4 regions of the Kitasatospora sp. NPDC048540 genome follow, and region 2 is predicted to be linked to each of the others. Evidence: riboswitches for the same ligand, from Rfam matches in the RefSeq annotation. Region 2 holds a riboswitch; each other region holds the start of a gene.
What was found. A riboswitch is a leader RNA that binds a small molecule or an ion and turns the genes downstream of it on or off. The one in region 2 is predicted to bind cyclic di-AMP.

Region 1 (7,019 bases), on a different contig from region 2:
GCACCCGGGCTACTCCAGGCCGAGCGCGAACGCGGCCTCCAGGTCGTGCTGGGAGTAGGTACGGAAGGCGATGTGGGTCTCCGTGTGCTCCACCCCGGGGACCTTGTTGACCTGGCCGGGGATCACCTCGGCCAGGTCCTCGTGCTGCCGGACCCGCACCATGGCCACCAGGTCGTGGGTGCCGGTGACCGAGTAGACCTCGCTGACGCCCTCGATCGCGGCGATCGCCTCGGCGATCTCGGGGATCCGGTCGACGCTGGTCTTGATGAGGACGATCGCGGTGATCACGCTGGCTCCTGTGTGAAGGGGACGGGCCCAGCGTATCCGCCGTCAGGTGGGGCGTCTGCTGCCCCGCGCACACCAGGCCCAGGCGGACAGCCACCCGGCCGAGAAGCCGATCACGTGCACCAGGTACGCCACCCCGGAGCCGCCCGCCCGCACCGACCACCACTGCAGCGCGAACCACAGGCCCAGCACCGCCCAGGCCGGGAACCGCAGCGGCAGGAACAGCAGCACCGGCACCAGCGTGGTGACCCTGGCCCGCGGGAACAGCCGCAGGTAGGCGCCGAGCACCCCGGCGATCGCCCCGGAGGCCCCGACCAGGGCCCGGACCGCGTCCGGGGACCCGGACTCCGCGAGCGCGTAGCCGTAGGTCGCCAGGTAGCCGACCGCCAGGTAGCAGAGCAGGAAGCGGATCCGGCCGAGCCGCTCCTCCACCCCCGGGCCGAAGACGAACAGGAACAGCATGTTGCCCGCCAGGTGCAGCCAGCCCGCGTGCACGAACAGCGAGGTCAGCACCGACAGCGCCGGGCTCTTGCCGGGGTCGGGCGGCAGCGTGCAGCCGTCCGTCGCGGGTGGCAGAGCGGCCAGCTGACCGGCGGTCAGCGGGTGCCGCCCGATCAGCTCGGCCGGCACCGCGCCCCAGCGCTGCTCGTACCGCTGCTCGGCGCAGACCCGGTCGGTGCCGGTGCCGTACGCCGGGTTGAGGCCGAAGCTCGGGCCGAGCAGCAGGACCACGGCGCTCAGCGCGATCAGGCCGAAGGTGACCAGCGGCGGGCGGGTGGCCGCGGCGGCCGGCGGCGGGGGCGCCTGGTCGAGTACGGGAAGGGCCATCCGGGGAGCATTCCTCGCCGGGCCGCCCGCGACACCGGCGGCTACTGCGAGCGGGTGAGTGCCGGACCTGAGACCGGTGGCGGGGCGCGGGGGCCCAGGCAATAGGCTGGTGCGCCCGGAACCGGATCATCCGAGAGGACCGCCGATGAGCATCGCCGCCCCCACCGCCGAGACCCGCTGGCGCTGCACCCTGTGCGGCAACCTGACCCGTTTCGACGTGACGCGCTCCGCCCGGGTGGTCGAGTACCTGCACTTCGACCTGGCCGGCGAGTCGAAGGTGGAGGAGACCGAGGTGCTCAGCGAGACCCTGGAGTCGGTGCGCTGCCGCTGGTGCAACGCCGTCGACCAGGTCGAACTGGTGGCCCGTCCGGGTGCCGAGGAGGCCGCCGCCGGGACCGGTGACGCGGGCGCCGCCGACCCGGCCGGGGAGCACCCCGGCGCCTGACCCCGGGCCCCGGGCCGGCCGCCGCCGATGTGTGGCGTGCTGTCGGTGGGGCACGGTAGACGGGACAATTGCAGAGAGCGGTGAGTTCCGGGGCAGCGGCAGACGGCCGTACGGACCCCGCCGGACCAGGATCGGAGCCGAGGACGTGGTGGACGCAGCGAGGGGGCCCGCCGAGCCGCAGGGGCAGCAGCCCGCCGCGGACCCGGCGCTTCCCGGCACGGACCCGGCGGTTCCCGGCACGGACGGCAGCACGCCCTCGGCCGGGACCGCGGCCGACGAGGCGCCCGGGGCGGCCGAGGCAACCGAGCACCTGGACCGCCCGCTGCCCGAGGGTGTCCGCCGCCGGGTGGTCGGCCTGGCGGCCGACGCGCTCGGCGGCATCCCCGCCGCCGACCTGCCCGCCTCGCTGCGCCAGTACGCGAAGTTCACCCCCGCCCGGCGGGCCAAGTACGCCGGGACCGCGCTGGCCGCCGCGCTGGAGGCGGACCCGGTGTTCCGGCTGCGGATAGCCGACCGCCTCCGCCTCGGCCAGCCCGACCTGGTGCGGTCCCTGGAGTCGGGCACCGTGCCCGGCGCGGCCGACCCGATGGACGTGGCCGCCGGCGCCTACCTGCTGCGGACGGCCGGCTGGACCCGGGTGGTCGTGGAGGCCGGCGAGGAGGTCGAGCGGGCCGGGGCCGAGGGCGCCGCCGCGGAGGCCGCCCGGCTGGTCGAGAAGCTCCAGGAGGAGCTGTCCGAGGTGCGCGCCACCGCCCGGGCCGACCTGGAGCGCCAGCGGGCCGAGTCGGAGGGCGTCCGCAAGGAGGCCGAGTCGCTGCGCAAGCGGGTCCGCAGCCTGGAGAGCGACACCCGGCGGGCGCAGGCCGAGAGCCGCAAGCTGCACGGTGAGCTGGAGGCGCTGCGGGCGGCCGGGACGACCGAGCGCAGCGCGGCCGAGAGCGAGGCGCGCCGGCTGAAGCATCGGATCACTGAGCTGGAGGCCGCCGTCGAGGCCGGCCGCCGCTCCGCGCGCGAGGGCCGCAGTGTGGAGGACATGCGGCTGCGGCTGCTGCTGGACACCGTGCTGCAGTCCGCGCAGGGACTGCAGCGGGAGTTGGCGCTGCCGGTCGCGCAGCTGCGCCCGGCGGACCTGGTGGACGCGGTGGCCCCGGTCTCCGCCTCGCCGAACGACGTGGCCAGGCGCGGGCTGGCCGAGGACGACCCGGCGCTGCTGGACCAGCTGCTGGCGATCCCGCAGGTCCACCTGGTGGTGGACGGTTACAACGTGACCAAGTCCGGCTACCCGGCGCTGCCGCTGGAGCAGCAGCGGATGCGGCTGCTCGGCGGGCTGGCGATGCTGGCGCAGCGCACCCAGGCCGAGGTGACCTGCGTGTTCGACGGGCAGGACCTGGACGTTCCGGTGATGATGGCGCCGCCGCGGGGCGTGCGGGTGCGGTTCAGCCGGACCGGGGAGACCGCGGACGAGCTGATCCGCCGCCTGGTCCGGGCGGAGCCGCAAGGGCGTCCGGTGGTGGTGGTGTCCACCGACAAGGAGGTCGCGGAGGGCGTGCGCAAGGCCGGTGCGCGCCCGGTGGCCTCGGTCCTGCTGCTGAACCGGCTGGCCCGGGCGTAGCGTCCCCTTCCGGTGGGTGCGAGGGCTCCCGGGCGGGTGTCCGGGGGCTCCCGGGCGTCAATCGGGCTGAGCGCCCGTCACCCGTGCGTGGCCGGGATGTGTCGGCGGCGTGAACGGCCCTGGCGGGTAGGAAGTTCGTTCCGATAGGGGAGTGGCGCCGGAGCTTGATCTTCACTAGGGTCTGGCGTCAAACCTATATTCCGGACTTTCGCTCGTTCGGGTGAGTCCAGCAGGAAGAAGGAGCTACCCCCTTGGCCTCCCACCGCCGTCCTAAGCAGCCGAGCCGTGCGCGGGTGACCGTGCTGACCGCTGCCGCAGCGACCGCGGTCGCCCTGTCCGCCCAGGTCAGCGCCCACGCGGCGCCCGCCAAGCCGAACAAGGACGAGGTCAAGGCACAGGTCGACAAGCTGCTCGACGAGCAGGAGCAGGCCGCCGAGCGCTACAACGGCGCCAAGGAGCGGGCCGACCAGCTGCGCAAGCAGGCCGACCAGCTCCAGGACCAGGTCGCCCGCGGCCAGGGCCAGATGACCGAGCTGGCCGCCGGGCTGGCCGCGGTGGCCGGGCAGGAGTACCGCTCCGGCGGCGTGGACCCGTCGATGCAGCTGATGCTCTCCGCGGACCCGGACGGCTACCTCGCCCAGGCCTCCAGCTTCGAGCAGGCCGCCAGCACCCAGGCGGACACCCTGAAGTCGCTGAAGGACCAGCAGCGCCGGCTGGACCAGCAGAAGCAGGAGGCCGCGACCGTCCTCGCCGAGCTGGACCGCTCCACCCAGGCGCTGAACGACGCCAAGGCCGAGGTGCAGTCCAAGCTCCAGGACGCGCAGAAGCTGCTCAACCAGCTGAGCGCCGCCGACCGGGCCGCCGTGCTCGGTGACAAGGCCTCCCGCAGCGACTCCCGGTTCGACCTCAGCAACCTTCCCCCGGCCAGCGGTTACGCCGCGGCCGCGGTCGCGGCCGCGATGAGCAAGCAGGGTTCGCCGTACGTCTGGGGCGCCACCGGCCCGAGCAGCTTCGACTGCTCCGGCCTGATGGTCTGGGCCTACGCCAAGGCCGGCGTCTCGCTGCCGCGCACCTCGCAGAGCCAGGCCACGGTCGGCGTCAACGTCGGCACCAACATCGCCAACGCCCAGCCCGGCGACCTGGTCATCTACCACAGCGACGCGCACCACGTCGGGATGTACATCGGCAACGGCCTGGTGGTGCACGCCCCGCACACCGGTGACGTGGTGAAGGTGATGAAGGCCGACGCGATGCCGATCAAGACGATCCGCCGGGTCTGACTCCCTGTCCCATATCGGACATTCGGCGTCACTCGGGATCAACTGACGCCGCTACAGCTCTCCATGGACGCCCGGACGGGTCGAGATCGCGCTGTGATCTCCGACACGTCCGGGTGTCCCATTATCCGGCCATATTCGTAATACTTATCGGCCGAGCGTAGATGTACCGTCACTGTCGGTCGTAATCACAATCGAACTTAGCCAGAATTACGACTTTTTTCTGACAACGATTTGAACGGATCACGGATGGGTTACTAGGGTCATCCCACGGACCGCCGCCCAGTCGTCCATCCAACCCGGGTGGCAACGGTGGTCGCCGCCGAGTCCGAGACGCAGCTGGGCAGTTCGACTGCCCACGGGGAAGCCCCCGACGGGGGTCGCTGTCGATCGGAGCCGGGGAACCACGTTCCTCGGGGTGAATCGGCGCCAGGTCGGCCGCTGCGGCGGCGCGCGGAGGTTCGCGTGCCGGACGGGTGGCCGGTGAGGCGTCGTAGGGCGTCTCTTTCGGCCCGAACCCGTCAGCTCACCCGGTAGGCGGTGTGAGGGAGAAGGAGTCCGCCTTCGTGGCGTCCCATCGTCGTCCCAAGCCCGCCGGCCGGGCCCGTGTCTCGATCCTGACGGCTGCCGCCGCCACCGCGGTGGCGCTGTCCTCGCAGGCCGGCGCGCACGCCGACCCGGCCCCCAGCAAGGACCAGGTCAAGCAGCAGGTCGACACGCTCAACGAGCAGGCCGAGGTCAAGACCGAGGAGTACAACGCCGCGGTCGAGAAGGAGCAGGGGCTGCAGAAGCAGGTCTCCCAGCTCCAGGACCAGGTCGCGCGGCAGCAGGCCGAGGTGAGCACCATTCAGGGCAGCCTGGGTGAGATCGCCGCCGAGCAGTACCGCACCGGCGGGATCCCGCAGACCGTGCAGCTGATGCTCTCGGCCAGCCCGGACTCCTTCCTCGGCCAGGCCGGGGCGATGAACCAGGTCGGCAGCACCCAGGCCGACGTGCTGAAGTCCTTCAAGGGCGAGCAGGCCAAGCTCGACCAGCAGAAGGCCGAGGCCGAGCAGAAGCTCGCCGAGCTGGACTCCACCACCCAGCGGCTGAAGGCCGACAAGGAGGAGATCCAGGGCAAGCTGGCCCAGGCCCGGAATCTGCTCGACTCGCTCACCCAGAAGGAGCGCGACGAGCTCGCCGCGGCCGAGGCCAAGGCCGCCGCCGACGCGAAGGCCAAGGCGACCGGCGGTCAGAGCACCGAGCGGGCCTCCCGCGACGCGGCCCGCACCGACGTGGCCGTCAACGTGCCGGCCGGCTCGCACGCCGCCGCCGCCATCGCGGCCGCCCAGTCCAAGCTCGGTACGCCGTACTCCTACGGCGCGGCCGGCCCCGACAGCTTCGACTGCTCGGGCCTGATGAAGTGGGCCTACGCGCAGGCCGGCGTGTCGCTGCCGCGGACCTCGCAGGAGCAGCGCAGTGCCGGGACCAACGTCGGCACCAACATCGCCAACGCCCTGCCGGGCGACCTGATCATCTACAACAGCAGCGCCAGCCACGTCGCGCTGTACGTGGGCAACGGCCAGGTCATCCACGCCCCGCACACCGGTGCCGTGGTGCGCTACGAGACGGCGACCATGAGCCCGATCAACGCGATCGTCCGCCCCTGACGCGGTCCGTGCTGTTCGTCCGCCGGCCCGGCGCTCCCCGTGAGCGCCGGGCCGGCGTCGTCGTGCCCCGGGCCTGCGGGGCTTCGCGGCGTTGGGCCAGGTGTCCGATTAGTGGTCAAATATTCGCTACTGGAGGGGTTTGGACTAGATCGCCGTGACTCGCTAACGTCTGCCCCCGGACCTCCGCGAGGACGGCCGCCCCCGCCCGGGGCGGCGGCGGTGGCCCGGCCCGAGGAACGGGAGTCGCCGCAGCATGACCGTGCACCGCCGTCCCCAACTGCCGGGCGTCCGGCGGCTCGCCCGCGCGCTGGCCGTCACGGCCGCGACCACCACCGCCCTCGGTGTGACGGTCGCAGGCAGCGCCCGGGCGCTGCCCGGGCCGCCCGCCGAGCCGGTCGCCAAGCAGGACGTCAAGGCCCAGGTCGACCGGCTCTACGACGAGGCCGAGCAGGCCAGCCAGAGGTTCGAGGCCGCCCAGGAGTACCAGCAGCGGCTGCAGAGCGAGACCTCGGCCCTGCAGGACCAGGTCGCCACCGGCCAGGAGGACCTCAACCGGCTCCGGCAGGACCTCGCCGCACTGGCCGGCGCCGAGTACCGGGCCGGCGGGATGGACCCCGGCGTCCGGCTGATGCTCGACTCCGACCCCGACGCGTACCTGGCCGGGGCCAGGGCGCTGGACCAGGCCGCCCAGCGGCAGAACGACACCCTGCGCCTGGTGCTCGACCGCCAGCGCCGGCTCGACCAGCGCCGCTCCGAGGTCGGCGCCAAGCTCGCCGAGCTGGAGGAGGTCCGGCGCGCGCTGGCGCAGAGCAGGTCGGAGGTCCGCGGCCGGCTCGCCAAGGCCCAGCGGCTGCTGAACAGCCTCGGCTCCGCCGAGCGGGCCAGGATGGTCGCCGACGACGCCCGGGCCGCCGAGCAGCGCG
Region 2 (7,019 bases):
TGCGTCGGCGGTGGCGGGAGTCAGGTCACCCGGGCGGTCGGCACCGCCGCGTCGGCGAGCCGGACGGACGGGGTGACGGGCTGGCGCGGGCCGTCCGGGACGTCGGCCGGGGTGGTCGAGGCGTTCCACGCCGGGGCCGCGGCGACGCCCTGGGACTTGTTCAGCTCGACCGCCTGGGCGTCCCCGGCCTTGCGCAGCACGATCCGCTTGGGGGTCGGCGACTCGGGGTCGAGCCACACCTCGTTGCCGCTGAACGAGCAGTCCAGCACCTGGATGTCGTCCGGCTGCCCGTCGGTGGTGGCCCGGAAGGCGACCCCGGCCTTGCGGTAGCCGGTCATCCGGCAGCGGCTGATCGTCACCGGCACGCCGGCCAGCTGGTGCTTGAGGGTGGAGACCGCGTAGTCGGACTGCCCGGCCGCGTCGATCAGCAAGCCGTCGAAGACGGTGCCCTTGTCCCGGCCGAGCGCGTGCACGGCGATGCCGCCGGCCGCGTTGCCGTAGAGCACGCTCGAGGTGTAGTCGAAGTCGTTCAGGTAGGCGCCGTGCTCGATGCCCCAGCCGCCGTTGTGGTACGCGACGAACTGTCCGACGGTGTGGTGGTGCTGGGCGTTGAGCCAGACGAAGATGCCGTTCTCCAGGTTGTTGTGCGCCAGGCAGCGTTCGAAGGTCCACACCCCCTCGCTGGTCTCCGGCCACTCGTAGCCGGAGGCGCCGGTGGCGCCCTGGACGCCGACCGCCACGCAGCCGGTCGCCTTGCTGCCGCTGCCGGCGCCGAGGCTGAAACCGGTCAGCCGGTAGCCGCGCGGGTTGGGCTCGAAGACCGTCCGGGAGGCGACGCAGGAGTCGTAGACGATGTCGTCGGAGGGGCCCTGCGGGGTGCGGGTGTCCTGCGGGCCGTCCCACCAGTAGGCGTCCTCCCAGGTGTTGTGGCTGATGCAGCTGCGGAAGGTGACGCCGTGGCTCATGTGCGGGACGAAGGCGTGGTTGCCCGCGTCGCGGACCACCACACCCTGCACCACGGTCCCCCGGGACGCGTCGGCGAGCATGTGGAAGTGCAGCCCGTACCGGCCGAGCACCGGGTCGGTGACGGGCTTTCCGTTCCACTGCTCCTTGCCGTTGGTGCGCGGGCCGAGCCAGCGCAGCGCGGCGTGCCGGACGTCCGCGCGACGGGAACTGGTGAGGTGGATGTGGGCCCGGCCCTGTTCGGTGCCCTCGACGCGGACGTTGCGGGTCAGATTGAGGACCTCGGCGCCGACGGTGACGCCCGCGCCGACCGCGACCCGGGGGTGGGCGTACGTCAACGGGCCGTCAAGGACGACCGTGGCGCCCTTGACCTGACGGACCGTGCGCAGGTCGTACTGGGCGGAGAAGTCGTCACCGCTGTCGGGGGCGGCGGTCGGGGTGACGGCCAGTTCGTCGCCCACCTGCCAGCCGGCGGGGGCGGCCGCGAGGGTGATGCTGGTGTCGCCGGCCTTGAGCGCGCCGGCGGCCCGGACCCAGGCGGTCCGGGCGGCGCCGTCCAGGCGCAGGTAGCCGGCGCCGGTCACCCACAGGCCGGTGTCGGTGTCGACGACGGTCATGCCGCCGCCCTGGAAGCGGCGCTCGTCCACCCCGGGGAACCTGACCATGTGCACCACCGCGTCGGTGGGGGACGCGCTCAGGGTGCCGCGGACCTCGATGTTGCCGGCCGAGCTGAGCGTGAGGTTCTTGTCCTTGGCGAAGACCAGCGAGCCGGCCGGCTCGATCACCAGGGACCCGACGGCGGCGTCGGTGTCCAGCAGCACCTGGTCGGTGATCCGCACCGCGCTCTTCGGTCCCGGGACGCTGCCGCCCCAGCCGGCCGGGTCGGACCAGCGGCGGCCGCCCTCGGCGACGGTCGGCGGCGGCTGCTCGGAGGGCGGCGCCACGGAGGCCGCGGGCGACGGGGTGCCGTGCTGGTGCCCGCTCGCGGTGGGCGGGGCGGCGGTCCGGCCGGGGCCGGGGCGGCGGGCGCCGACCGGACTCTGCCGGACCGCCTCCTCGCCCGCGACCGCGGCGACGATGCCGACGGCCCCCCAGATCAGCAGCGCACGGCGGCTGCTCCCGGCGGGCCGCTCGGGCGCGCCCCGGTGCGAGTGGGGCCGGCGGGCGGGGGCCGGCTGCTCCCCGCCCTCGCCCGGCGGCTGCGGCGGTCTCTGCTCTGGCTCCACGGTCGGTCGTCCCTCCCCCGGGCCGCAGGTCCGGCCCTGTCGACTGCAGCATAGGCAAGTCCCCATCCGTTAAAGGCTTTTGCGCGAAAGCGAGCGAACATGAACGGTCCGGGCGAGGTTTATCGATCATGAAGGCCGTGCGCGGGAGATGTGACGACGCTCACACATATTTGCGGTTTCAACTTATCTCTGCCTAATGTCCTCCCACGTTCGTGGTCACACGGACCCAGCCACCCGGAACGCCGAGTCCTGCCGCCGGGTGCGCTGGCAGTGCCGAAAACGCACCGCGGCAGGAGCGGGGGAACCAGGTAGGTCGCCCGGAAGCGGTACGCCAGTACCGGGACCGGGCTTGGGGTGAAGCCGTGCTCAGCACGGCCGGGCAACTCCAGCCCGAATCCGACAGCTCACCTCGTAGGCGTGGGAGAGGAACGCGTCTTCATGCTGCCCATCAGCGCCTCCAAGCGTGCCCGTCGCATCATCGCCACCACCGGTGTGGTCGGCATCGGTCTCACCATCCCCTGCCTGACCGCCGGTTCGGCCTCCGCCGCCTCCGTCGCCACCTGGGACAAGGTCGCCCAGTGCGAGTCCTCCGGCAACTGGAGCATCAACACCGGCAACGGCTTCTACGGCGGTCTGCAGTTCACCTCCAGCACCTGGGCCGCCTTCGGCGGTACCTCGTACGCCGCCCGCGCCGACCTGGCCAGCAAGGACCAGCAGATCGCCGTCGCCGAGAAGGTGCTCGCCTCCCAGGGCCCCGGCGCCTGGCCGGTCTGCTCGGTCCAGGCCGGTCTGACCAAGGGCGGCGAGGCCCCGCAGATCAACACCGGTGCCGCCGCGAGCACCCCGGCCGCCACCGCCGCCAAGCCGGCCGCCCCGGCCGCCGCCCCCAAGCCCGCCGCCGCGCCGAAGCCGGCCGCGCAGCAGGCCGCCCCCCAGCAGGACACCCACCAGTGGGCGGGCAAGCAGTGGGACGGCAAGCAGTGGAACGGCCACCAGGGCGCCCACGACTACACCGTCCGGGCCGGTGACTGGCTGTCCCAGATCGCCGAGCAGAACCACGTCCAGGGCGGCTGGGAGAAGCTCTACGAGCTGAACAAGTCGGTCCTCACCGAGGGCGCCGACGTCATCTACCCGGGCCAGCACCTGAGCCTGGGCGACGACACCGCCACCGCCGCGCCGGCCGCCCCGGCCGCCGCCCCGAAGCCGGCCACCGCCGCCCCGGCCGCCGCCACCGCCGCCAAGCCCGCCGCCGCCACCCAGGCGACCGGCTCCAAGGCCGCCGCGATCAACTTCGCGCTGTCCAAGGTCGGCCAGGCCTACGTCTACGGCGGCAGCAGCGACGGCGGCTGGGACTGCTCCGGCCTGACCCAGGCCGCGTACCGCCAGGCCGGCGTCTCGCTGCCGCGCGTCGCCGCCGACCAGGCGGACACCACCACCCGGGTGTCGCTGGACTCCCTGCAGCCGGGAGACCTGCTGTTCTGGTCCAACAACGGCAGCAACTCGGGCGTCTACCACGTCGCCCTGTACGTGGGTGACGGCAAGTACGTCGAGGCCGCCAACCCGCGTGCGGGTGTCCGGGTCGAGACCATCGCCGACTACGCGCCGGACTTCGCCGGCCGGATCTGATCCAGGATCCACCGGGCCGCCGCCCTCGGAGACCCTTCCGGTTCCGGGGGCCGCGGCCTGGGCTACGGCGGGTCCACCTCCAGGAGCGCCCGCCATGGCCAAGGTCACCATCACCCTCGACGCCGATCTCGCGATCGAGGTGATGCTCCAGTCCGGCACGAGGAATCCGCAGGACGCGGTCGAGCTGATCGTCCGTGACTACCTCGACCGCACCCGGCGCACCGAGGCGCGGACCGGCGACGCGGCCGACCAGCAGCGGTTGGACCCCCGCAGGCCGGTCGCCGAGGAGGGCTGAGGAGCCGGACCCGACGCCCTCACCCCCGAAGACGTGCGTGACGGCCCGGAGACCTCCCGTCTCCGGGCCGTTCGCCGTACCCGGCCCCGGCCCGGACCGGGGCCGCACCGGACCGTCCCCGGGCCGGTGTGTTGCCACCGGGTGGGCGGGGCCCCCGGCGGCTAGAGTCGGGGCAGATGGCCCACCGGACGGGGGATCGTGATCGCCCATGGCGTCGACTTCCACGCAGTGGCCCCGCTACGTGCGGGCGGCCCCGTGGGCGCTGGTGGTCGCGGGCCTGGTCTGGGACTCGCTCTCCCCCGCCGACTACTGGGGCGACCCGATGGTGGCGGCGGCCTCGGTGCTCGCCGGGGCGCTGCTGTCGCTGCGCGACACCATCGCGGTCGGCGCGGCCGTCCTGGTCGGGATCCTGGTGCTGACCGTGCTGGACGGTTCGGTCGGCACCACCGCCGGCTACCTGGAGCTGGCCAACACCGCGTTCGCCGCCCTGATCGGGATCTGGGTCAACCGGGTGGTGGCCCGGCACGGGCGCCGGCTGCAGGCGGTCCGCTCGGTGGCGGAGACCGCCCAGCGCGCGGTACTGCCCGCACCGCCGGCCCGGGTCGGCCGGCTGGAGGTGGCCGCCCGCTACCGCGCCGCCCACACCGACGCGCTGATCGGCGGTGACGCCTACGCGCTGCAGCGGACCCCGTTCGGGGTGCGGGCGCTGATCGCGGACGTCCGGGGCAAGGGGCTGCCGGCGGTGGCCGCCGTCTCGGTGCTGCTCGGCGCGTTCCGGGAGCACGCCGACGGCCTGCCCGACCTCGGCGCGGTCGCCGACGGCCTGGAGCACTCGCTGAGCCGGGAGGCCGCCGAGGCGGCCGAGGAACTACGGATGGAGGGCTTCATCACCGCGCTGCTGGTGGAGTTCACACCCGGGCACGACGGGCTGCGGCTGCTGAACTGCGGGCACCCCGGGCCGTACCTGCTGTCCGCCGACGGCCGCCGGGTGCGGCGGCTCGACGCCCGCGAGCCGGGGCTGCCGCTGGGGATGGGCGGGCTCGGGGTCGGACGGCCCGCGGTCGAGGAGTGGCCGTTCGCCGCCGGGGACACCCTGCTGCTGGTGACCGACGGGGTGACCGAGGCGCGGGACGCGGCCGGACGGTTCTACGACCCCGCCCAGCGGCTGGCCGGCCGGGGTCCGTTCGACGGTCCGGGCCGGGTGATCGACACGCTGATCCGGGACGTCGACCGGTGGACCGGCGGGCCGCGCGACGACGACATGGCCGTCCTGGCGCTGACCGAGAGCGCCGCGGGGAGCCCGGCCTCCGGGCCCAACTCCCCGCCGCGCTAGGCCTCGTACGGGCCGGAGCCGGACCGGCAGGCCTACCGGCCGCCCGCCGCCGCGCCGGTGGAGCCGCGCATCACCAGCTCGGGCTGGAACATGAACTCGACCCGCTGGGTCGCGTTGCCCCCGACCTCCTCCAGCAGGGCGTCGACGGCGGCGGTGGCCATCGCCTCGACCGGCTGGCGGATGGTGGTCAGCGGCGGCTCGGTGAAGGCGATCAGCGGTGAGTCGTCGAACCCGACCACCGAGATGTCCTGCGGCACCGCCAGACCCCGCCGGCGGACCGCCCGGATCGCGCCCAGCGCCATCATGTCGCTGCCACAGACGATCGCGGTGCAGCCCTTGTCGAGCAGCGCCCCGGCGGCCGCGTCACCGCCCTCCACGCTGAACAGCGTGTGCTGGATCAGCTCCTGGACCTGCTCGGGGGTGCTGCCGAGCAGCTCCCCGACGGCCGCGGTGAACCCCTCGATCTTGCGCAGCACCGGGACGTACCGGCGCGGGCCGATGGCCAGGCCGATCCGCTCGTGGCCGAGCCCGACCAGGTGCTGGACGGCCATCCACATCGCGGTCCGGTCGTCCGGCGAGATGAACGGCGCGTCGATCCGCTCGCTGTAGCCGTTGATCAGCACGAACGGCACCTGGCGGCCGGTGAGCCGGGCGTACCGGTCGTGGTCGGCACTGGTGTCGGCGTGCAGCCCGGAGACGAAGACGATACCGGCGACACCGCGCTCGACCAGCATCTCCACCAGCTCGTCCTCGGTGGCGCCGCCCGGCGTCTGGGTGCACAGCACCGGGGTGAAGCCGTGCCGGCTGAGCACCTGCTCGATCACCTGGGCCAGCGCCGGGAAGATCGGATTGCTCAACTCCGGCGTGATCAGGCCGATCAGGCCGGCGCTGCGCTGGCGCAGCCGGGTCGGGCGCTCGTAGCCGAGCACGTCGAGCGCGGCCAGGACCGTCTGCCGGGTCGTCGCGGAGACGCCCGCCTTGCCGTTGAGCACCCGGCTGACGGTCGCCTCGCTGACGCCCGCCTGTGCCGCGATGTCTGAGAGTCGCGCCGTAGTCACGATCCCAGAGCCTATTGCAACCACGTCAGGCCGCCCACCAAATGGCACAGTCCGCGGGCAGAACGGTCTCGCCGTCCACCACGGTGAGCTCCGCCGAGGCGAGCAGGACCCGGCCCGGGGCGGCCGTCCGGACCGGCTCGCCGGTGGTGTTGACGGTGCAGACGAAGGAGCCGTCGGCGCTGTCGCGGCGGAAGGCCAGCACGCCCTCGGGCGCGTCCAGCCACGTGACCTCGGTGCCGGCCCCGAGCGCGGGGTGCTCCCGGCGGACGGCCAGCGCGGAGCGGTACAGCTCCAGGGTGGAGGTCGGGTCGCCGGTCTGGACCTCGACGCTCAGCCCGGCCCAGGTGGCCGGCTGCGGCAGCCAGCTCGGGCCGCCCGGGGTGGGCCCGAAGCCGTACGGGGCCTCGGTGCCGGACCACGGGATCGGCACCCGGCAGCCGTCGCGGTAGCCGTCCTGGCCGGCCTGGCGGAAGAACGACGGGTCCTGGCGGACCTCGTCCGGCAGGTCGGTGACGTCC
Region 3 (7,019 bases), on a different contig from region 2:
TTCCGGCCGCTGCGCAGCCCGCTGCCGATGCTGGTGATCCGCCACATGGTGCCGACCGACCTGCCGTTCCTGCTGGCCGACCCGCGCCACCTGGCCGCCTACCACCGGCTGTTCGGCGACCGCGACCAGCCGGCCCGGCGCCCGGTGCGCTCCTGACGGTCTGCCGCTCCGGGCGGGCCCTGCGCGGGCCCGTCCGGAGCGGCGCCGCTCAGGTCGCGATGCCGCAGTACTGCTGCTGCTTGCCGATCGCCCGGTACACGCAGTCGGCGGTCTCCACCAGCCGCAGCACGGCCTCCCGGTTGCGGCTGGTCTCCCGTCCGATCACCTCGTCGGGCGGGTAGAAGCCGCTGCTGCCGTTCGGGCCCGGGTACATCTCGAAGGTGTACGCGAAGACCCGCTGGGTGCCCCACAGCCAGTCGTCGATCGCCCCGTCGGTGATGTACAGGTCGCTGGACTGCTCGGGGGTGTAGCCGTTGGTGCCGGCCATGGTGCGGCCGAGGGTGGCGAAGGTGTTGTACTCGTCGGCGGTCATGCCCGTGGTGGTGTTGGCGGTGGTCCAGCCGAACGGCCAGAGCACCAGCTGGCTGTAGGTGTGGAAGTCGATCGCCGCGGTGATCTGCTGCTTGCCGCCGACCACCCGGCTGCGCACGAAGTCGGCGACCACCTTGGTCTCCTTGGCGGACTCCGCCGCGCTGCCCCGGTACGTCTCGCTGGAGGTGGAGCCGGAGGAGCCGCCGCAGCAGCCCCACTTGTAGTTCCAGTTCCGGTTGAGGTCGGTACCGGCGCTGCTGCTGCCGGGGTTGGGCTGGCGGTCCTTGCGCCAGCTGCGGTAGCGGCCGGTGGCGATGTCGTACTCGCCGCCGTCGGGGTTGAGGTCCGGGACCACCCAGATCTCGCGGCTGTTGACGGCGTTCGCGATCCGGCTGTCGGTGGCGTACTTGTCGCCGAACTCGTGCAGCAGGTAGAGCGCCATCTCGACGGTGAGGTGCTCGCGGGCGTGCTGGTGGGCGGTGAACAGCACCTCGGGCTCGTTCTCGTCGGTGCCGACGTTGTCGCTGATCTTGATCGCGACGATCGCCCGGCCCTCGTACGAGGTGCCGATGACGCGCTTGCTCATGATGTCGGGGTGGGCGGCGACCACGGCGTCGATGTCGGCGGTGGCCTCGGCGTAGTTGTGGTAGCCGGAGTCCGCGGACGGGAAGTCGTACAGGGCGGCGCCCGCCGACTCCTGGGCGCCGTCGGCGCCGTCCTGCGGGCCGGGCAGCAGGGTGGCGGACCAGCCGAGCGCCCGCAGCCGGCCGGCTTCGGCGGCGGTGGCGGTGACCACCACGGAGTCGCTGCGGACGGCGTCGACGGAGGCGCCGGTGGCGGCGATGGCGGTGCGCTCGGCGACGGTCCGCGGGCCGTCGAGGACGTACTGCCGGGCGGTGTCCGCGCCGACGGCGGACCCGGCGGGAACCGGGTGCGCGGCGGCCTGGGTGGTGAGCGGTGACGCGAGGGCGAGGGCCAGCAGGACGGCGGTGGCCGCGGCGGGCTTCCCTCGACTGGGCAGTCGCATGACTGTCCTCCGGTGGGGGATCCGTAGGGACGGAACAGGGGAGGAGGTGCGGCGCGCGCCAGCATGATGGTCCGTCAGTGTCATGGTTTCGTCAAGACGGCAGGTTGCCGCAGTCCGCCGGGAGTCCGGCTCAGTGCGTCGGACCGAGGGCCAGGTACACCAGGGAGAGCGTGCCCATCGATACCAGCGTCGAGGACAGCACCGAGTCGCGGGCCACGGCCGTGCTCAGCCCGTACTCGCGGGCGTAGACGAAGGCGTTCTGGGCGGTCGGCAGCGCCGAGCAGAGCACCACGGCCAGCAGTTGATGGCGGGGCAGGTGCAGCAGCGGGCCGCCGACCGCCAGCGCGACCAGCGGCTGGACCAGCGTCTTCAGGGCCACGGCCACGCCGACCTCGGCCCGCAGCCCGGGGCCGGCCCCGGCCCGGCGGCCGTGCAGCGACATGCCGAGGGTGAGCAGCGCGGTCGGGACCGCCGCCGCGCCGAGCAGTTCGCCGGGCCGGGCCAGGAACGGCGGCAGCCGCCACCCCGCGGCGGAGACCAGCACACCGAGGGCGGAGGCCAGGATGACCGGGTTGCGGACCGGCATGGTGAGCAGCCGCCGCAGCGGGCCGGGCGCCGCCGTCCCGGAGCCGGCCGCCGCGCGGGCCGGCGCGGTGCCCGCGTCGAGCAGGGCGAGGATCACCGGGGACACCAGCAGGACCTGGAACAGCAGGATCTGGGCCACGAACGAGGCGTCACCGAGCACCTGGACGGCCACCGGGATGCCGAGGTTGGCCGAGTTGACGTAGCCCGCCGCCATCCCGCTGATCGCCCGGTCGGCCGGGGCCCGGCGGAACAGCACCCGGCCCGCCAGGAAGCCCAGCCCGGCGGTGAGCACCGTGCCCGCGGCGAAGGCCAGCATCGCGGCGCCCACCAGGCCGGCCGGGCGGGCCCCGGCGAGCATGGTGAACAGTGCGGCGGGCATGGCCACATGGAAGACGAACCGGCCGAGCACCGCCTCGGCCTGCTCCCCGAGCAGGCCGGTCCGGGCGATCAGCAGGCCGACGGCGGTGAGCACCCAGATCGGGGCGAAGCCGGCGAGCAGGGACTGCATGGAACCTCGGCTGGGATCGTTCGGGCACGGGCCGTCGGCAGCAGTCTGCCAGGCCCGTGCCCGGTGGTCCGGTGCGGGGTTCGGGTGGGGCCGGCCGGGGCCGGTCCCGGCCGGTCAGGGGAGGTTGAGCACCTGGCCGGGGTGGATCAGGTCGGGGTTGGTGCCGACCGTGGGGGAGTTGCTCTCGTAGAGGTGCTGCCAGCCGCCCAGCGTCAGGCTGTTGGAGATGGTGGAGAGGGTGTCGCCCGGGGCGACGGTGTAGGTGGTCGCGGGCGCCGGTGCGGTGGCCGCGGGCGTGGTGGTGGCTGCTGCGGTGGCGGCCGTCGTCGCCGTCGCCGTCGCCGTCGCCGTCGCGGCCGGGTCCGGCGTGGCCGGCTGCCCGGTGGTGGCGGGCGCGGTGGTGCCGGAGGCGCCCGGCACCGGCAGGCCGGTGGCGGGGGTGGTGGTGGCGTCCGGGCTCGGCGAGGTGGTGGGGGTGGTGGCACCGGTGCCGGGCGCCGGGGTGGTGCCCGGGGCCGGGGTGACCGGGGCGGCCGTGGTGGGGTCGACCGGGGTGGTGCCGGGCACCGTGGTGCCGGGCAGGTCGGTCGGCAGGCCGCCGGGCTGGGCCGGGGCGGCGGGCGGCAGCTCACCGGTGGTCCCGGTGGTTCCGGGGACGGCGGGGGTCGCGGAGGGTTCCAGGTACGGCAGCACGAAGTGCGGGACGTACCCGCCGTCGCCCCGGACCGGGGTGGACGCGTCGAGGCTGGGCACGCCCGGGTCGGCGGCGGGCGGGGTGTCGACCACCGGGGCGGGCAGGCCGGCCGCCGGGCCGCAGGTGGGCCACAGGCTGGAGCCGCGGGCCGCGAGCAGGCGCTCGGCCACGATGATCTGCTGCTGCGGGGTGGCGTGGTCGGGCTGCGCGGCGAACTCGTCGCCGCCGTACGCGGCCCAGGTCCGCAGGGTCAGACCGAGGCCGCCGTACGTTCCGGTGCCGGGGTTGCCGTGCCAGTCCCCGTCGGTCTGGCACTGGGCGACCGCCTGCCAGGTGTCCGGCGCGACGGCCGGTGCCGCGTGCGCGCCGGTCGCGGTGAGCAGCGGGAGCGCGAGGCCGACCCCGGCGACGCCGGCGGCCGCGACGGCCCGGTCGGCCTGGGTGGGACGGCGGTGACGCCCGGAACCCGAAAACACCATCAGTTATCCCTCTCCGCACGCCTGCGAGGTGAGCTGTCGGGTTCGGGCCGGGAGGTGGCCCGGCCGCGCGTCGGGCGCGGCTTCACCCCGAGCCGATGGGGGTCGGCGCAATAACCTGGGTCCCCCGCCCCTGCCCAGGGTGTCCGGTCGTCCCGGTGGCGCGGTGGGCAGGGTTGGGCGTGCCGCGTTCCGGGCGCCCGCAGCGGCGGGCTGCCTGGGAGATTAGAGGGATCAACACCTCAATAACAAGCCTGCATACCGAGCATCACACAATCATCACGGTTGACTTCGGGGCCCTCGGCGGGAACCGCATGCGGCGCGTGCCGGAACCGTCCGCGACCTGCAACGGAGGTTCGGTGACGCACGGTCGGCGGGCCCCGCGCGGGCCGCTCCTCGAATGATTGGGAAACTTTCCTAACCGAAGTCATTGACCGTGCTCGTTCAGGCGTCGATTCTGAACGGTACTCAGGCCCCTCCTCCCCCGGGGAGCCCAGGCCGAGCGCTGTGCACTCCCGGACCCCCACCCCCGCTGTGAGGAGAGAGATGAGCACGCTCTCACGCAGGTCCGTCCTCGGCGCGGCCCTCGCCGGCGCCGCCGCCGCGCTACCGTCCACCGCCCGGGCCGCCGCCCCGGGCCCACCGCCCACCGCCCCGGCCGCCGCCGGGTCCGGCCTCTCGGTCGACTCCTGGCACCTGCGCTGGTCGCCCTCGGCCGCGGCCGACGGCCTCGCCGCCTTCGAGACCGTCGAGGACGACCGGGCCGGCTCGCACCCCGCCGGACACCCGCACATCCGCACCGAGGGCGACGCCTTCCGCTGGGACATGCACCTGGTCGACCGCGACTCCATGACGGACCGCCAGCGCCAGGAGGTGACCGGCATGCGGACCGGCCCCGGCTCCTTCCTGGAGTGGAAGCCCGGCCAGACCTGGCGCGCCGCCTACGCCCTGTTCATCCCCGGCTCGCTGCGGGCGACCACCTCCTTCACCCACATCATGCAGCTCAAGCAGCCCGGGGACGGCACCTCGCCGATCCTGGTCCAGTCGCTGCGCCGGGTCTCCGGCACCCCGACCGTCGAACTCCAACTGCCCGTCGCCGGGGTCCTGGTCGGCCGGACCCCGCTCGAGCCGCTGCACGACCGCTGGATCGACGTCGACCTCCAGGTCAGGGTCGGCGACGGGACGTCCGGTTCGGTGCGCTGGATCCTGCGCAGCGCGGGCGCCGTGGTGACGGACGTGACCAGGACCGGCGTCGACACCTTCCTCGCCGACCGGGTACGGCCCAAGTGGGGGATCTACCGTTCGCTCGGCGACACTTCCGGATCCCTGCGCGACTGCCACCTGCTCACCACCTCGATGCGCGGTTACCAGCTGGTGTCCGGGTCGAGCGGCGTCTACCGGGCCGAGGAGGCCCGGCTCTCGCAGGGCGTCCTGGACACCGGGCACCGCGGCTACACCGGCGCCGGCTTCGTCAACCTGTCCGACGCCGCCGGCAGCCACGCCGAGTGGACCCTGCACTCGGCCGCCGCGGCGAGCGCCACGCTGACCGTGCGCTACGCCAACGGCACCGCCGCCGGCCGCCCGATGGACGTCACCGTCAACGGCGCGCGGGCCGCCGCGGTGTCCTTCCCGCCCACCGCCGACTGGGACACCTGGGCCGCCACCTCCCTGCCGGTCGCCCTCCGGGCGGGCACCAACACGGTCCGGCTCACCGCCACCGGCGCGGCCGGCGGCCCCAACCTCGACCGGATCGAACTCCGCTGACCCGAAGGACCGACCACCCGTGCAGATCTCCCACCGCAGCCGGCCCCGCCGCCGCGCGGACCCCGTACCGGTCCACCGGGACCGTCGTCCGGCACCAGGGCCGAGGAGTCCCCGATGAAGCACCTGCACAGCATCGGCGCCGCAATGGCCGCCGCCGCCCTCCTGACGGCCACCACGGTCGGCGCCGCGCCGACGGCCTCGGCCGCCGCCACCCGGTACGAGGCCGAGTCCGCGACCGTCACGCTCGGCGCGGTGGCGTCCGACCACCGCGGCTACTCGGGCACGGGCTTCGTCAACGGGGACAACGTGATCGGCAGTTCGGTCGACCGGCACGGCGACGTGGCCGTCAACGGGACGGTGGTATCGGCCGCCCGGTCCTTCCCGTCCACCGGGACCTGGGACGACTGGGCCACCGCCACGGTGACCGCCGCGGTGGACGCCGGCGCCAACCGGGTGCGGCTGACCTCGACCAGTGCCGCCGGCCTGCCCGACCTGGACAGCCTGGACGTCGAACCGACCGCGCCCAGCGCCGATTACCAGGCCGAGGACGCCGCGCTCACCCGGGCGGCCGTCGCCACCAACCACACCGGCTACACCGGCACCGGGTTCGTCGACTACACCAACGCGGCGGGCTCGGCCGTCGAGTTCACGGTGAGCGCCACCGCGGCCGGCACCGCCCCGCTGGCCTTCCGGTACGCCAACGCGGGCACCACCGACCGGCCGATGGACATCGCCGTCAACGGCACCGTGGTCGCCGCCGGCGTCTCCTTCCCGTCCACCGCCGACTGGAACACCTGGGCCACCAGGACCGTCGGCGCGCCGCTGCGGGCCGGTTCCAACACCGTCCGGGCCACCGCCGTCACCGCGTCCGGCGGCCCCAACCTGGACCGGCTGCAGGTCGGCACCGCGGCCGACACCACCGCCCCGACCCGCCCCGGCACGCCGTCCTGCTCCGGCCTCACCCCGAACGCCCTGACCCTGTCCTGGGGCGCCGCCACCGACGACGTCGGCGTCAGCGCCTACGACCTCTACGAGCACGGCAACAAGATCGCCGAGGCGCCCGGCACCGCGACCGGGCAGCGGCTCACCGGCCTCGCCCCGGGCACCACCTACACCCTGGCCGTGGTCGCCCGGGACGCGTCCGGCAACGCCTCACCCGCCAGCGTCGCGACCGAGTGCACCACCCCGGCCGGCTCCGACCCGCCGCCCAGCCGGCCGGGCACCCCGGCCGTCTCGGCGGTCACCTCCACCGGCGCAACCCTCAGCTGGGCCGCCTCCACCGACGACCGGGGCGTGGTCGGCTACCAGGTCCGAAGCGGCGCCGCCGTACTGGCCACCGTGGCCGGCACCCCGCCCGCCACCACCACGGCCGTCACCGGTCTCGCCTGTGACGCCCCGTTCACCCTGACGGTGGTCGCCGAGGACACCGCGGGC
Region 4 (7,019 bases), on a different contig from region 2:
TCTCACCGGAGCGGTGCGACATCATGCAGCGGTAGCCGTTGCGCTGGGCCAGCTCGACGGCGTCCAGGGTCTCGGTGAGCGAGCCGATCTGGTTGACCTTCACCAGCAGCGCGTTGGCGGTGCCGGTCTCGATGCCGCGGCGCAGACGCTCCGGGTTGGTGACGAACAGGTCGTCACCGACCAGCTGGACCTTGTCGCCGAGCTTCTCGGTCATGGCCTTCCAGCCGTCCCAGTCCGACTCGTCCAGCGGGTCCTCGATGGAGACCAGCGGGTACGCGGCGACCAGCTCGGCGTAGTAGTCGATGAGCTCGGCGGAGGAGATCGCCTTGCCCTCGAAGGTGTAGGCGCCGTCGTTGTGGAACTCGGAGGAGGCGACGTCCAGTGCGAGCGCGACGTCCTTGCCCGGGGTGTAGCCGGCCTTCTTGATGGCCTCGACGATGAGGTCGAGCGCCTCGCGGTTGGAGTCCAGGTTCGGCGCGAAGCCGCCCTCGTCGCCGAGGCCGGTGGACAGGCCGCGCTCCTTCAGCACGCCCTTGAGCGTGTGGTAGACCTCGACGCCCCAGCGGACGGCCTCGGAGAAGGACTCCGCGCCGATCGGGGCGATCATGAACTCCTGGATGTCGACGTTGGAGTCCGCGTGCGACCCGCCGTTGAGGATGTTCATCATCGGAACGGGCAGCACGTGCGCGTTCGGGCCGCCGAGGTAGCGGAACAGCGGGAGGTCGGAGGCCTCGGAGGCGGCGTGCGCCACGGCGAGGGAGACGCCGAGGATCGCGTTGGCGCCGAGCGAGGACTTGTCCGGGGTGGCGTCCAGGTCGAGCATGGCCTGGTCGATCAGGCGCTGCTCGGTGGCGTCGTAGCCGACCAGCTCCGGGCCGATCTGCTCGATGACGGCCAGGACGGCCTTCTCGACACCCTTGCCGAAGTAGCGGTTCTTGTCACCGTCCCGCAGCTCCAGCGCCTCGAAGGCACCGGTGGAGGCGCCGGACGGGACGGCGGCGCGGCCCGTGCTCCCGTCGTCGAGCCCGACCTCGACCTCGACCGTGGGGTTGCCGCGCGAGTCGAGAATCTCACGGGCTACGACGACATCAATGGACGGCACGAGGCATCTCCTTGCGGAAGCGGGATGTGTTGTCGTTACGACCAGAGCCTAACCGCACCCGGAGCCGGGGCCGCGCAGACCTCGGCACCGTCTCACCGTGTGGCCCGGCTACTCGCCGGTAGTTCACCTGAATGCCCGCAAACCAGGCCGTACCTGCCGAACCGTCGCCGGGACGGCCTGGCCGCGCCGGGCCCGGGTCAGCCCAGCCGCAGGACCTGGCCGGGCTCGATCAGGTCCGGGTCGGCGCCGATCACGGCCCGGTTGGCGTGGTAGAGCTGCTCCCAGCCGCCCGCCAGCCGCTGGGCCTCGGCGATGGCGGACAGGGTGTCACCGGGGCCGACGGTGTACTCGCCGCCCTGGTCGTCGGGGGCCTCGGAGGACGGCTCGGAGGCGCGCTCGACCGGCGGGGCGGCGGCGCTGCGGGACGAGGGGTCGGCGTCCGCCTGCTGGTGCGGGCCGCCCTTGGCCAGCCCGGCCCGGCGGGAGCAGACCGGCCAGGCGCCGGGGCCCTGGGCGGCCAGCACCCGTTCGGCGACGGCGATCTGCTGGCTCTTGGTGGCCTGGTGGGCCTGGGCGGCGTACTTCACGCCGCCGAACGAGCGCCAGGTGTCGGAGGTGAACTGCAGTCCGCCGTAGAAGCCGTTGCCGGTGTTGATGCTCCAGTTGCCGCCGCTCTCGCACTGGGCGACCTTCTCCCAGGTGGAGACGGGGGCTGCGGTCGCGCCCTGGGCGGCGAGCAGTGGCAGTGCCAGACCGACCCCGGCCACGCCTGCTGCGGCGATGGCCTTCTCGGCCCGGTTCCAACGACGGTGACGGCCCGTACCGGTGAAGAGCATGTGGATTCCCTCTCCGCACGCCTGCGAGGTGAGCTGTCGGGTTCGGACCGGGAGGTGGTGGCCCGGCCGTCTCGGCGGGGCGGGAACGAGTGCTCCTGCCCGCGTCGGCGGCTTCACCCCTAGCCGTCGGGGGGCGACGGCGCAAACCTGGGTCCCCCGCCCCTGTCCTGGTTCTGGTCGGCTTCCCGGGGCGCGGGGACAGGATTCGGCGTTCCGCGTCCGGGGCCCGCGACTGCGAGCTTCCCGGAGGTTAGGCAGACGTATGTGCCAATCACAAGCTCATATCGCCGCCATCACGGAGAAATTACGAACCGTCAAAGATCGCCCACCAACCGTCCCTATATGTCCGAGTTGATAGTCATTCGGACGGCGAGAAAATCACCGTCCGACACGCGGACCGACACACCGTCAGGGGTGTGCCGAGAACGCCACCGGCAGCTCGCGCAGCCCCCGCATGATCAGTCCGCCGCGCCAGCGCAGGCTCTCCGGTTCGGCCGCCAGGGTGAGGTCGGGGAGCCGGGTCAGCAGGGTGGCGATGGCCAGCTGTCCTTCCAGCCGGGCCAGCGGCGCCCCGATGCAGTAGTGGATGCCGTGGCCGAAACCCAGGTGGGGGTTGTCCTTGCGGGCCAGGTCGAGGGTGTTCTCGGCGGCGAAGCGGGCCGGGTCCCGGTCGGCGGCGGCCAGCACCACCAGCACCGGGTCGCCGACCGGGATGTCCACCCCGCCGATGGTCAGCGGACGGGTCGCGAACCGCCAGGTGGCCAGCTCCACCGGTCCGTCGTAGCGGAGCAGTTCCTCCACCCCGGTGGCCAGCAGCTCCCGCTCACCGCGTGCCACCGAGTCCTGCAGCAGGGTGCGCTGGGCGGGGTTGCGCAGCAGCGCGTACAGGCCGTTGCCGATCAGGTTGACGGTGGTCTCGAAGCCGGCGAAGAGCAGGATGAAGGCCATCGCCGCGGCCTCGTTCTCGGTCAGGTGCTCACCGTGGTCACTGGCCCTGATCAGCCCGGAGATCAGGTCGTCGCCGAGGTCGGCGCGCTTGCGGTGGATGAGTTCCAGCAGGTACGAGCGCATCTTCTTGACCGCCCGGGCCACTCCGCCGCGCGGGCCGCGGCCGTGCCGGATCATCATCCCGGCCCAGTCCCGGAAGTCGTCCTGGTCCTCGGGCGGTACGCCGAGCAGGTCGCAGATCGCGTAGATGGGGAGCGGGAAGGCGAACTCGTGGATCAGGTCGGCCGAGCCGCGGGCCGCGAAGTCGTCGATCAGCCGATCGGTGAGGTGCTGCACCCGCGGCTCGAACTCGGCGACCCGGCGCGGGGTGAAGGCCTTGGAGACCAGGCGGCGCAGCCGGGTGTGGTCCGGCGGGTCGATGTTCAGCAGGTGGGTCATCAGGTCGGCCTGGCGCTCGCCCGGGATGCCGACCCGGCCGCTGCGGTGCGCCTGCCCGCTGTGGTGCGCCGGGTTCTTGGACAGCCGGCCGTCCGCGAGCGCCTGCCGGGCGTCCGCGTAGCGCGTCACCAGCCAGGCGTCCACGCCGCTGGGGAGCGTGGTGCGGTGCACGGGGGCGTGCTCGCGCAGCCAGGCGTACGCGGGGTAGGGGTCGGCGGCGAACTCCCACGTGAAGAGCTCCGGCTGGGTGGACTCGACTGGTTCCGGCATGGCACGACCGTAACCTTTGCCTGCGCGGGCGTGAGTCTGGTCACCTGGCGGGTAATCCCTGTTGCGGAGGGTCGCCGCGTGTCTACGATCCTCCGACAGCCATGTGTGGGCCGCGGTGCGGTGCGGCCCGCGGCGGTTTCGCTCAAGGAGGAGCAGGCCATGCGAGTAGCCGGGGCAGTGGTGGTCATCGCGGTGCTCGGCGGAGGTTCGGGGGCGGGTCTCGCCCGCCGGTTCGCCGCCGCGGGCGCGGCCGGGCTGCTGATCGCGGATCTCCACCCCGGCGTCGCCGAGGACCTCGCCGCCGAGCTGGACCGGCCGGGCTGCCCGGTGGTCGGGGTGAGTGCGGACGTCCACCAGCCCAGCGACGTCGCCGCGCTGGTGGAGACCGCCCGCAAGCACCTGGGTCCGATCGACCTGTTCGCGGTGGCCGGACCGGACGGCGAGCGGATCGTGGCGCTCGCCGACCTGCCCGACCACCTCGACCCGCTGGCCGAGCTGCTCGCGCTGGTCGGCGAGGCGATCAGCGAGGTCGTGCCGGCCCAGCGTCGGGCGCCGGCCGGGAGCGGGACTGCCGTGGCAGCGCCGGGGCGCTGAGCGGCAGGTACCGTTCGGGCGGCCCGGCCGGGCTCTCGCCCGGCTCCGGCGACAGCCGGACCAGCAGCACGTACAGCAGTGCCGCGGCGCCGAAGGAGACCGGCAGGCTGAGGTCGACGCCCGCGGTCAGTTCGGCCAGCGGGCCGACGTACAGCGGGTTGTTGACCCAGAGCACGCCGAGCACCGCGCCGGTGAGGAAGGCCGCCGCCGCCCGGGGGTTGAGCCCCCGGGTGTACCAGTAGCGGCCCGCCGGGGCGTCGGCCGGGGCGAGCTCGGCCGGCCGGTAACGGCCCCGGCGCAGCAGGTAGCCGGCCGTCAGCACGGCCGCCCACGGCGCCACCGCGGTGAGCAGCAGCGAGACGAACGCGGACATCGAGTCCATCGCGTCGTACACCACCGCGCCGAGGTACAGGGCCAGGATCGAGGGCACCGCCACGGCGAGCGTGGCGGCGGCCCGTGAGGTGCGCCAGAACAGCGAGTTGACGGACAGCCCGGCCGCGTAGAGGCACAGGCCGCCCTGCGGGAGGGTGCCGACCAGGCCGAACACCACGATCACCGGGACGCTCCAGCCCGGTACGGCGTCGGTCAGGCCCTGCAGCCAGAGCGGGTCGGTGGGGAAGAAGGTCGTCACGTACGCGCCGACCAGCAGGGCGGCGACGCAGGTGAGGAACATGCTGCCGCCGGCCCACCACAGCACCGGCCGGTCGCCGCGGCGCCCGGACATGTAGCGGCTGTAGTCGCCCTGGAAGGTGGCGTACGAGAGCGGTGCGGCCGCCGAGGAGGTGGCCGCCAGCAGCCAGGTGGTGCCCTGGCTGCCGAGGACCAGGTCCCCGCCGCCGTAGCCCGGGTCGAACCCGGGTACCAGCACGACGACCAGGAACAGCAGCATCAGGCCGCCGAGCACGGCGGTCGCCTTGTAGGTGCGGACCAGGGCGTTGTGCCCGAGGGCGGCGACCAGGACCACCGCCACCGCGGCCGCGGGCATCGCCAGTGCCAGCGGGCCGCGGCCGACCGGGGTGCCGAGCAGTTCGTGGGCGGCGACCATGACAGCGGTGCCGCCGGTCCAGACCGAGATGGCGAAGAAGCCGATCGCCACCGCGATGGTGATCACGTTGCCCAGCGCCCGGCCGCGGACGCCGAAGTGCGCGCCGCTGGCCATCGGGTCGTTGAGCCCGGTCCGCAGGCCGAACCGGACCAGCGGGAGCACCATCAGGGTGCCGACCGCAACCCCGGCCAGGATCGCGGTGCAGGCGGCCCACCAGCCCAGGCCGTAGCTGACCGGCAGCGCGCCGAGCACGACGGTGCCGAAGCAGAACTGGGCGGAGGACCAGATCCAGCCGAACTCGCCGGGCCCGGAGGTCCGTTCGGACTCGGGGATGGGGTCGATGCCGTGCTGCTCGACCTGGGGGCCGCGGGTGGCGGCCCCCAGGTCGGACAGTTCACGGCGGTCCGCCGTCACCTCGCCCCGCCGGCCAGCGCGGCGGCCTCGTCGGTGCCGTCCGAGCCGTCCGCGACCACCGCGACCACCCTGAGCGGGTCGCAGGCCGGTCCGGCGGTGCGCCGGCCCGAGTCGAGGTCGAAGGTCGAGCTGTGCAGCGGGCAGCGGATGCGCAGGTTGCGCTCGTCCACGTACCCGAACAGCAGCCGGCCCTTGCGGTGCGGGCAGGAGGCCTGGACCAGGACCCGGCGGCCGGACAGCTCCACCAGGACCAGTTCCTCGGTGACCTGCCGGATCCGGGTGGGGGTGTCGGTGCTCATCGCACCGCCCCCGTCCGGGCCAGCGTGATCGCGGCCTCGTTGGCCTCGGCGACGATCGCGCTGGTGAGCGTGACGCCGGCCCAGACCTTGGCGAGGTCGGCGCCGGCCTCCTCGTCGTAGGCCTTGATCGCGCCGCGCATCTGGCGGCTGTGGTACTGGTCGATGTACAGGTGCTCGGTGAAGTACTGGTGGTGCTCGATGCCGAGCCGCTTGGCCGCCTGGGCGAAGCCCTGGAAGCCGTACAGCACGCTGGCCTCGAAGTAGGCGTAGGCGCCGAGGAAGTACTCCGGCGACTCGGCCCGTGCGGCCAGCCAGTGGAAGAGGTTGACGTAGGCGAGGCCGGCGGCTCCGGTCCCGTCGATGTAGTCGTCCAGGTCCAGGGACATCCCGAGTTCGGTGAGCAGGTCCCGGTACAGCTGGGAGTGGGCCTGGTCCTCGTTGCCGCAGCCGAGTTCGTCGATCAGCACCCGGAAGACGGCCATCCCCGCGCGGTACGGCAGCCGGGGCACCACCGGCAGCAGCGGCTGGGACTCGATCAGGCCATCGACCGCGAACTGCCCGACCACCGCCTTGAACTCCTCCAGGGTGGCGGACAGCGCCAGGTAGTCCTGGCTGGCCGGGATGTCCGCCTGCTCGGCCGCGTGCAGTTCGCCGAGCGCCTTGACCAGGTCGGCCAGCGATCCGAACTCCGGCGCCGCGGCGACGTGTTCGGCAGCCAGCCGGCCGATCCAGGCGTCCTCGGCGGCCCGCATCCAGCCGTACTCCTCGGCGCTTGGCAGCCGGCGGTTCAGCCGGAACAGCCTGCGCTGGTCCCGGAGTCCGGCGTCGGCCTCGGTCTCCAGGGCGGCGGTCACCGCTCCGCCACCACGTCCGGGAAGGCGATGACCTCGCGGCGGTGCAGCTCCTCCTTGACGTAGCGGTACCAGTCGTCGCGGAAGATGCCGTAGCGCTCGCAGGCCTCGTCGACCTTCTTCTGCACGTCGGGCGCGGGGTCGACCAGGACCGCGTTGCACAGCGCGGGGTCCAGGTTGGCCAGCGGGCCGACCATGCCGGCGATGCCGGGGACGTCGGAG

Region 1: another riboswitch for cyclic di-AMP. It lies ahead of AB0D08_RS01350 (NlpC/P60 family protein); the one in region 2 lies ahead of AB0D08_RS29570 (transglycosylase family protein).
Region 3: another riboswitch for cyclic di-AMP. It lies ahead of AB0D08_RS05895 (transglycosylase family protein); the one in region 2 lies ahead of AB0D08_RS29570 (transglycosylase family protein).
Region 4: another riboswitch for cyclic di-AMP. It lies ahead of AB0D08_RS33515 (transglycosylase family protein); the one in region 2 lies ahead of AB0D08_RS29570 (transglycosylase family protein).

The regions. Positions count from the first base shown of each region.
Region 1 covers NZ_JBEZIR010000001.1:250,189-257,207, forward strand. The annotation lists gene AB0D08_RS01325 (Lrp/AsnC ligand binding domain-containing protein) at 10-288, opposite strand; gene AB0D08_RS01330 (rhomboid family intramembrane serine protease) at 331-1,113, opposite strand; gene AB0D08_RS01335 (hypothetical protein) at 1,259-1,558, shown strand; gene AB0D08_RS01340 (NYN domain-containing protein) at 1,869-3,170, shown strand; gene AB0D08_RS01345 (C40 family peptidase) at 3,422-4,450, shown strand; cyclic di-AMP (ydaO/yuaA leader) riboswitch at 4,819-5,003, shown strand; gene AB0D08_RS01350 (NlpC/P60 family protein) at 5,014-6,096, shown strand; gene AB0D08_RS01355 (C40 family peptidase) at 6,350-7,019, shown strand, end outside.
Region 2 covers NZ_JBEZIR010000097.1:12,599-19,617, forward strand. The annotation lists gene AB0D08_RS29565 (G8 domain-containing protein) at 21-2,189, opposite strand; cyclic di-AMP (ydaO/yuaA leader) riboswitch at 2,451-2,620, shown strand; gene AB0D08_RS29570 (transglycosylase family protein) at 2,628-3,815, shown strand; gene AB0D08_RS29575 (hypothetical protein) at 3,910-4,110, shown strand; gene AB0D08_RS29580 (PP2C family protein-serine/threonine phosphatase) at 4,319-5,443, shown strand; gene AB0D08_RS29585 (LacI family DNA-binding transcriptional regulator) at 5,476-6,501, opposite strand; gene AB0D08_RS29590 (glycoside hydrolase family 13 protein) at 6,527-7,019, opposite strand, start outside.
Region 3 covers NZ_JBEZIR010000008.1:59,242-66,260, forward strand. The annotation lists gene AB0D08_RS05880 (DUF6875 domain-containing protein) at 1-156, shown strand, start outside; gene AB0D08_RS05885 (M14 family metallopeptidase) at 209-1,558, opposite strand; gene AB0D08_RS05890 (AEC family transporter) at 1,689-2,651, opposite strand; gene AB0D08_RS05895 (transglycosylase family protein) at 2,766-3,824, opposite strand; cyclic di-AMP (ydaO/yuaA leader) riboswitch at 3,829-3,983, opposite strand; partial or broken gene AB0D08_RS05900 (hypothetical protein) at 4,368-5,198, shown strand; gene AB0D08_RS05905 (carbohydrate-binding protein) at 5,178-5,585, shown strand; gene AB0D08_RS05910 (PQQ-dependent sugar dehydrogenase) at 5,700-7,019, shown strand, end outside.
Region 4 covers NZ_JBEZIR010000128.1:7,197-14,215, forward strand. The annotation lists gene eno (phosphopyruvate hydratase) at 1-1,102, opposite strand, end outside; gene AB0D08_RS33515 (transglycosylase family protein) at 1,300-1,938, opposite strand; cyclic di-AMP (ydaO/yuaA leader) riboswitch at 1,943-2,127, opposite strand; gene AB0D08_RS33520 (cytochrome P450) at 2,347-3,594, opposite strand; gene AB0D08_RS33525 (SDR family NAD(P)-dependent oxidoreductase) at 3,754-4,188, shown strand; gene AB0D08_RS33530 (cytosine permease) at 4,115-5,647, opposite strand; gene AB0D08_RS33535 (Rieske (2Fe-2S) protein) at 5,644-5,946, opposite strand; gene AB0D08_RS33540 (iron-containing redox enzyme family protein) at 5,943-6,800, opposite strand; gene AB0D08_RS33545 (dihydrodipicolinate synthase family protein) at 6,797-7,019, opposite strand, start outside.